Undibacterium sp. KW1: one gene and its partner. The protein of the gene in region 1 interacts with the protein of each later gene in a pairwise test. Links are inferred from orthologs where the notes say so. Each region holds a gene or a part of one and is shown on either strand. Other genes may lie near its edges.

Region 1 (4,479 bases):
GGCTTCAATTGCGCCATCAGTCAGCAATGGGCAAAGGGCAAACGAGATACTGGCCGCATTCAACATTTCTATGCAAGGTGTCGCCACCAGCTTGGGCAAGCCCTGGCCACCAAATTCCTGCGGATGCTGCACACCCTGCCAGCCTGCCTCTCCAAACATCTTGAAGGCTTCTTTAAAGCCCTTGGTGGTGAAGACTTCACCGTCCTTCCAATAACTCGGTGTCTGATCACCTGGCCAGTTCAGCGGCGCGACCACTTCACTGGCAAACTTGGCGTTTTCTTCCAGCACTGCTTCTACTGTTTCTGCCGTTGCATCTTCACAGCCAGGCAAGGCATTCACTTCCGCCAGACCAGCCAGTTCATTGATGAGGAACAGCATGTCCTTGACAGGGGCAACATAGCTCATTTTTGTATCCCAAAAAAAGAAAAAGGGGCAGGTCAGGAAGATCGCCAGAAATAGTGCGATAAACCGCTTACCTGCCCCAATCAGGCCACCGTAGCGGCCAACAAATTAGAACCTGCTCACGATCTTACTGCGCGGGCGTGATCGAGGCTCATGCGCTGCTCAAAATGCTCATGTACTTAAGTACATTCCGCTTTTTGCGCTGCTCTTCGCCTCGCTGACGCCCGCTCGCTACAGATCGTGAACAGGTTCTTAGGTTTTTTTAGCCCAGTTCAGCAACCAATTGCGGAACGATATCAAACAGATCGCCCACGATGCCATAGTCAGCGACCGAGAAGATCGGTGCTTCTGGATCTTTGTTGATAGCAACGATAGTTTTAGAATCTTTCATACCGGCCAGATGCTGGATCGCGCCCGAGATACCGACGGCGATATACAGCGTTGGAGCAACGATTTTGCCGGTCTGTCCAACTTGCCAGTCATTCGGCACAAAGCCAGCATCCACTGCAGCACGGGATGCACCCATGGCTGCACCCAGCTTGTCGGCCAATGGCTCCAGAATCTTGAAGTTGTCGCCAGAACCCATGCCACGGCCACCGGAAACGATGACTTTGGCTGCTGTCAATTCAGGACGGTCAGACTTTGCCACTTCGCGGGAAACGAAAGCCGATTTGCCAGAATCAGCAACGGCAGCCACAGTTTCCACAGCAGCAGAACCACCAGTGGCAGCAGCATCAAAACCTGTTGTACGTACAGTGATGACCTTGATTGCATCTGTCGATTGTACGGTAGCGATGGCGTTACCAGCATAGATAGGACGCTCGAAAGTGTCTGGGCTATCCACCTTGGTGATTTCAGAGATTTGCGATACGTCAAGCCTGGCAGCTACGCGTGGCAAAATGTTTTTGCCGTAGGCGGTTGCCGGTGCCAGGATGTGGCTGTAGCCAGATGCAATTGCCAACACTTGCTCAGCAATGTTTTCTGCCAGGCCGTCAGCAAAATGTGGTGCATCTGCATGCAATACTTTGCTGACGCCAGCGATTTGTGCAGCAGCAGTTGCGGCAGCACCGGCATTGTGGCCAGCAACCAGTACGTGTACATCTGCGCCGCATTGTGCAGCAGCAGTGACGGTATTCAATGTGCTGCCCTTGAGGCCAGCGTTGTCGTGTTCAGCGATGACGAGTGTAGTCATGATGTCTTCCACTTGATGTGTTGTCAGGATCAATATCCCGGCAACAAAAATTATTCTTAAATTCTGTCTTTATGAAAGCTGAAAGCTATCAGCCAATAACCTTGGCTTCATTGCGCAGCTTGGCAACCAGGGTCGCTACGTCAGGTACCTTGATACCGGCGCTGCGTTTTGGTGGCTCAGTGACTTTCAGAGTCTTGACGCGGGAAGCAACGTCCACACCCAGGTCTGCTGGTTTGACATTGTCCAGTTGTTTTTTCTTGGCCTTCATGATGTTAGGCAAAGTCACATAACGTGGCTCATTCAGACGCAAGTCTGTGGTGATGATCGCTGGCAATGTCAGGGACAATGTTTCCAGGCCGCCATCGACTTCGCGGGTGACTGTGGCTTTACCATCAGCAACCGTCACTTTGGAAGCGAACGTCGCTTGTGGCCAGCCCAGCAAGGCTGCCAGCATCTGACCAGTCTGGTTGCAATCATCATCAATCGCCTGTTTGCCGAGGATGATCAATTGTGGTTGTTCTTTGTCAGCCAGTGCCTTGAGCAATTTGGCTACGGCCAGCGGTTGCAGCTCTACATCGCTTTCGACCAGGATGCCGCGATCAGCACCAATCGCCATGGCAGTGCGCAGGGTTTCCTGGCATTGCGCCACACCGCAAGAAACAGCCACGACTTCAGTCACGACGCCAGCTTCTTTCAGGCGGGTCGCTTCTTCAACAGCGATTTCATCAAATGGGTTCATGGACATTTTGACGTTGGCGATATCAACGCCAGAGCCATCAGATTTGACACGTACTTTGACGTTGTAATCGACGACGCGTTTGACTGGTACCAGGACTTTCATAGTTCTGCCTTTATGAGCTAATTGGGGAATACCGAATTTAATACCGATTTATACGAAACTTGCTACGAATGTTAATGCTTGATACTGAAAACTTGCTGCCTGACGTACTTTTACATTGCGGGCGACCTGGGCGGCGTGCACCGCACTGCTGCACCAAACATCTTATCTTACTGCGCTTTCGCGCCCGCAAATTGACGTATACGTAAATTCTATTGATTATAAAACGAAAACATCAAGATTTTGCACAATTTAGCACGAGCGTTCTTTTTAATCCACTTTGCCACTAGAGCAGAATGCCTAATCCACCCATGCTTGAGACTGGGCCAGAGATACGTCAAATATGAAAAGTGCATTCCTGAATACAAAAAACCCGCAACAGGTTGCGGGTTTTTATTTGCTGCTTTGCCGATGGGTATATGCAGACTGGACAGACTTATTTGCGCTTGATGAAATACTCAAACTCTTTACTGCCTTCCTGATGCGACAACAGTTCATTGCCGGTTTGCTTGGAAAAGGCCTTGAAGTCCCTGACCGAACCAGGATCTGTCGCCAGCACATGCAACACTTCACCAGTGAGCATTTCGGCCAGTGCCTTTTTAGTCTTTAAAATTGGAAGAGGACAGTTCAGTCCACGTGCATCCAGTTCTTTATTGAATTGCATGATTTCCCCAGAAATACAAATTGAGTAAGCTAATTCGCCCGACAATTGATGCACCAATTCTACCGGAATTTTCATTCGTATGGTGCATCGCAGCAGACTAACAACAAAAGACCAAATATTTTAAAAAGTTTCCGCACGAAAATGGTGCAAAACCAAAGAATCTTCGTTTAAAGCCTACATTCTCATCTTAGACAGTAAACTTACTGCTGGCTTACTTATTGGAGGTATTTCACCAAAACAATTGTTAAACTGGTTTTTTTATTGGTAATTACGCATGTAGCCCTGCCCTTCCGGGCATTTTTAGCCCATCGTCGTTTTGCATTGCAAAAGACTCAAGCTATTTACTTTCCCACTCCCTGTAAACCGGTTCCAGGCCTCGTGTACGCATCCAGTCTGCCATGGCATGACCAGTACCGGCATTCCATGGCCTGAGTTTTTCGGGTTCTATAAGACGGTATTCCAGCAACTCTGGCGACAGGCTGACCGTGCCGGATGCTTTGACGTGATAGGCGATGATGAGCTCGTTTTTACGGATGAACTCATAGACACCAATGAGCTTTACTTCATCGGCATCGAGATTGGTTTCTTCCTTGAGCTCACGGGCTACGCCCTGCTCCGGGGTTTCGCCGCGCTCCATGAAGCCGGTGATGAGGGCAAAGGTATTTTCTGGCCAAGCAGCATTGCGTGCCAGCAGTATCTTGTCTTCAAACTCGACCAGGGCAGCCAGTACGGGCAGGGGATTGTCCCAATGGGTCCAATGCCCTTCAGGACAGGCCAGCCTGAGCTTGCCTGCTTCCTGTTCATCGGGACGTTCTATGAGGGATGTTGCACATACAGGGCAAAACTTCAATTCCATGCTGACCTCAGGTTTCCCTCAACGGTATCATCGCCTGCTTGGGATGCAGGCGCGCCATGGCATAACTATCGACATACTGGCCATTGCGAAAAGCGTAGGCACGCATGGTACCCTCTTTTTCAAAGCCAAATTTTTTATACAGATGGATGGCGGCCGTGTTATCACAAAACACCGTCAATTCCAGACGCAGGAGGTTGAGCCAGTTATCCGATAAATTCAGCAGCTCGGTCAACAGCGCCGTGCCTATTCCGCGTCCGGAAAAAGAGTCGGCCACGCCCATGCCTAGCGAGGCAACATGACTACGCCTTTGCTTTTTTTCCATATGCAGGCTGGCCATACCCACCACCACGCCATCATAGATGGCAACCAGGCGGGTATCATTGGGGTCAGCCTTTTCCAGCCTCTCTTGCCATATCTCTGTTGTTGGATGTGGCAATTGCAAAGTACCTGCATAGGTGCCGCCACTGGCGAACACCCTTTGCAGTTGGGCCGCATCTGAAACTTCAGCGCGGCGTATATGTATCATA
Region 2 (3,854 bases), 860 kb from region 1 along the record:
AGTGCAAACTGCTGTGGCAACTGGAACAGCTCAAAATGATTCTGCATCTGCGCCAGCCTTAAATCCTAAAACTTTCGCCACATCCACATTCGTTCTTGACGTTGGGGTTGTAGAATTTAAAGCCTTCGTTCAAGCCTTCGCGGGCAAAATCAAGCTCTGTGCCATCAATATAAGGCAGGCTTTTAGGGTCAACAAATACCTTGACACCATGCGATTCAAAAATCTGGTCGTCGTTACCGACTTCATCCACATACTCAAGCTTGTAAGCCATGCCTGAGCAGCCGGTAGTACGTACCCCAAAGCGCAGGCCTATGCCTTTGCCGCGACGTTCCATATAACGGGTCACATGTTTTGCCGCTTTTTCTGTGAGTGTGATAGCCATATTTATTCCAGTTTTTTGCTACTAAACTTTTGTTGCCAGTTTTCTTGACGCGAATCTTGAAACTAGTTTCAGGCGCTTTGTTCAGCGCCGTGCTTGTTTTTGTAATCGAGCACAGCAGCTTTGATTGCATCTTCCGCCAGGATGGAACAGTGAATCTTGACTGGCGGCAGTGCCAGTTCTTCAGCAATGGCTGTGTTCTTGATTTCCAGTGCCTGATCCAAAGTCTTGCCCTTGACCCATTCAGTTACCAGGGAAGAGGAGGCAATTGCAGAGCCGCAACCATAAGTCTTGAATTTCGCATCCTGAATAACGCCATCAGCGCCTACCTTGATTTGCAATTTCATGACGTCGCCGCAAGCTGGTGCTCCGACCATGCCGGTACCTACTGTGTCATCGCCTTTTTCAAAAGCGCCGACATTACGTGGATTTTCATAGTGATCCAACACTTTTTCTGAGTAAGCCATTTTGATGCTCCTTATTTTTCTTGCATGTGTTTCTTACATGCGTTTCTCAAATGCGTTTTTTTCAAATACGCATTCAAATTGAATTAATGCGCAGCCCACTGGATCGTGGAGATATCAATGCCGTCCTTGTACATATCCCAGAGAGGCGACAATTCACGCAACTTGGCAACCTTGGTTTTCAGCAGGTCTATCGTAAAGTCGATGTCTTCTTCAGTTGTAAAGCGGCCTATGGTAAAGCGTATAGAGCTGTGCGCCAGTTCGTCACTGCGACCCAGTGCGCGCAATACATAAGATGGTTCCAGACTTGCAGAAGTACAGGCAGAGCCGGAGGAGACCGCGATATCCTTGATCGCCATGATCAGGGATTCACCTTCAACATAATTGAAACTGACATTCAGGTTGTGTGGTACACGGTGTTCCATGTCACCATTGACATAGGTTTCTTCAATTTCTTGCAAGCCTTTGGCCAGACGGTCACGCATGGTGCGCACATGTGCCAGTTCGCTTTCCATTTCTTCTTTGGCAATACGGAAGGCTTCGCCCATGCCGGCAATCTGATGTGTTGCCAGTGTGCCGGAGCGAAAGCCGCGCTCATGACCGCCGCCGTGCATCTGCGCTTCCAGGCGTACACGTGGTTTGCGGCGGATGTACAGTGCACCTATGCCTTTTGGGCCATAAGTTTTATGGGCAGAGAAGGACACCAGGTCAACCTTGGTATTTTCCAGGTCGATATGCACCTTGCCAGTGGCTTGGGCTGCATCGGAATGGAACACGATGCCTTTCTCGCGGCACAGCTCGCCAATTTCAGCGATAGGCTGGATGACGCCAATTTCATTGTTGACCCACATCACGGATACCAGGATGGTGTCGGGACGAATAGCCGCCTTCAGTTGTTCGACTGTGATGAGGCCATCATCACCTGGCTGCAGGTAAGTGGCTTCAAAGCCTTGACGCTCCAGTTCACGGACAGTATCCAGCACAGCCTTGTGCTCTGTCTTTACTGTGATGATGTGCTTGCCTTTGGATTTGTAAAAATTTGCCGCACCCTTGAGTGCGAGGTTATTGCTTTCCGTCGCACCAGAAGTCCAGATGATTTCACGCGGGTCCGCATTGACCAGGTCTGCCACTTGCGCACGTGCATCTTCTACGGCTTTTTCTGCATCCCAGCCGTACATGTGGCTGCGTGACGCAGGATTGCCATACTGCGCACGCAGGAAGGGAATCATCTTGTCAGCAACACGAGGATCGACCGGTGTCGTCGCCGAATAATCCATGTAGATAGGGAAGTGCGGTGACTTTAAAGTGTCGAGCAGGCTTTTTTCCAAAGGGGCGTTCATTCAAAACTCCAAATATTCAAGAGGCAATGTGATTGACATGCGTATGGTGCATGACGACTACATGGTTTTCTGATGCTTTCTGTCTTTGCTGATTGACCAGGTCCTGGAGTGAAACAGAGTCCAGGTAATCGACCATTTTGGCGTTCAGCGTCGCCCACAGGTCGTGCGTCATGCAGTGCAGGCCATTTTCATGGTCGCTGCCATGGCAATTGCCTTTGCCGCCGCATTGCGTTGCATCAAGGGGCTCATCAACGGCGATGATAATATCGGCAACAGTCACATTTTGTGCCTTGCGGGCAAGATTATAGCCGCCACCGGGCCCACGCACGGATTCAACAATTTCATGGCGACGCAGTTTTCCAAACAATTGTTCAAGATAGGAAAGGGAAATATCCTGACGCTGGCTGATGCCCGCCAGGGTCACTGGTCCCTTATCCTGACGCAGAGCCAGGTCTATCATGGCCGTCACGGCAAAACGTCCTTTGGTGGTCAGTCGCATATGTTACTCCGGAGATACTCCACGCAAGAAAAAGCTGAATGCCCTGAGTTGTTGAGCATTTTGGTCAAGTATAACAAACTTGAGTAATTTTATCAGGAATGGGCTTAGAGTGAGGAGGGTGATGCAAGATGGGCCTTACGCTCTGCGGTGTAGTGCCACCAGGCAAGGGGCGGATCACCGTCCATGAATTTTACTATGGAAATGAAAACGTCGTAGACGCAGGGGTCATGCCTGACTTTAGTCATGGCGCAAAGTTCATCATACATCTGGTAGGGATTGCGTCCCTTGAGTTGCTTTGGCTCGATAATCCCCAGCAGATGCAAGTCAGCAACCGTTGCCTTGCCGACATTTGGCAGTTGCTCCAACTGTTTGATGTCCTTGCAAGTGAGTGCTTTTTTCATAAGTCTTTTTATTCTTCTGGCTGCTTGGGTCGCTGAAGATGAAATATTAAAACTAATTTCTGTTCCTATAAAGTCAAAGACCGCCAAAAGGCGGTCTTCTTAAAACTAATCAATTTGATCTGGATCAAATATCAAAACTGATGCCTTGTGCTAATGGCAAGGAATTGCTGTAGTTAAAGGTATTCGTAGTACGACGCATATAGGCTTTCCACGCGTCAGAACCAGATTCGCGGCCACCGCCTGTTTCTTTCTCGCCGCCAAATGCGCCGCCAATTTCAGCGCCAGAAGGGCCGATATTGACATTGGCAATACCGCAGTCACTGCCAGCAGCAGAGACAAAGGTCTCAGCTTCGCGCATATCTGTCGTGAAGATAGAAGACGACAAGCCTTGCGGAACTTCGTTATTGAGGCTGATGGCTTGTTGCAAATCCTTGTAACGCACGATGTACATGATGGGCGCAAAGGTTTCATGATGCATGGACGCCGTCTGGCTTGGCATTTCTACCAGAGCCGGGCTGACGTAATAGCCGCCTTCATTGCCCGTAATTACTTTGCGTTCACCGCCAAATACCTGGCCTTGCTCGGATTTGGCAACTGCCAAAGCACTTTGCATGGCATCAAAAGAAGCCGCATCGACCAATGGGCCGACCAAAGTTGTCTTTTCCAGAGGATTGCCGACTGGCAGGCCTGCATAGATTTTCTTCAGGCGCGGTACCAGGGTGTCATAAATACTGTCATGCACGAACAGGCGGCGCAGGGTGGTGCAGCGTT

The links. Proteins that work in one complex are often made in the same cells at the same time.
Region 2: the proteins of UNDKW_RS17010 (region 1) and UNDKW_RS13220 interact in binary tests that used the Escherichia coli proteins (3 or more experiments, as listed by UniProt). The link is inferred for Undibacterium sp. KW1 from one-to-one orthologs.

The regions. Positions count from the first base shown.
Region 1 is NZ_AP018439.1:3,791,781-3,796,259, forward strand. Bases 1,483-4,479 are described here. They hold UNDKW_RS17010 (sulfurtransferase TusA family protein), read right to left. Parts: upstream 3,097-4,479; coding sequence 2,869-3,096; downstream 1,483-2,868. Other genes in these bases: UNDKW_RS17000 (electron transfer flavoprotein subunit alpha/FixB family protein), read right to left, coding at 1,483-1,594; UNDKW_RS17005 (electron transfer flavoprotein subunit beta/FixA family protein), read right to left, coding at 1,683-2,435; UNDKW_RS17015 (NUDIX domain-containing protein), read right to left, coding at 3,434-3,952; UNDKW_RS17020 (GNAT family N-acetyltransferase), read right to left, coding at 3,960-4,478; alaS (alanine--tRNA ligase), read right to left, coding at 4,475-4,479. In the rest of the region: UNDKW_RS16995 (acyl-CoA dehydrogenase), read right to left, coding at 1-405; more of UNDKW_RS17000, read right to left, coding at 665-1,482. UniProt on the Escherichia coli protein: Sulfur carrier protein involved in sulfur trafficking in the cell. Part of a sulfur-relay system required for 2-thiolation during synthesis of 2-thiouridine of the modified wobble base 5-methylaminomethyl-2-thiouridine (mnm(5)s(2)U) in tRNA.
Region 2 is NZ_AP018439.1:2,936,995-2,940,848, reverse strand. Bases 57-3,032 are described here. They hold UNDKW_RS13220 (IscS subfamily cysteine desulfurase), read right to left. Parts: upstream 2,184-3,032; coding sequence 930-2,183; downstream 57-929. Other genes in these bases: UNDKW_RS13210 (helix-hairpin-helix domain-containing protein), read right to left, coding at 2,787-3,032; iscR (Fe-S cluster assembly transcriptional regulator IscR), read right to left, coding at 2,200-2,682; iscU (Fe-S cluster assembly scaffold IscU), read right to left, coding at 451-846; iscA (iron-sulfur cluster assembly protein IscA), read right to left, coding at 59-382. Outside these bases: Fe-S protein assembly co-chaperone HscB, read right to left, coding at 1-47; more of UNDKW_RS13210, read right to left, coding at 3,033-3,083; UNDKW_RS13205 (aldehyde dehydrogenase family protein), read right to left, coding at 3,208-3,854. UniProt on the Escherichia coli protein: Master enzyme that delivers sulfur to a number of partners involved in Fe-S cluster assembly, tRNA modification or cofactor biosynthesis. Catalyzes the removal of elemental sulfur from cysteine to produce alanine.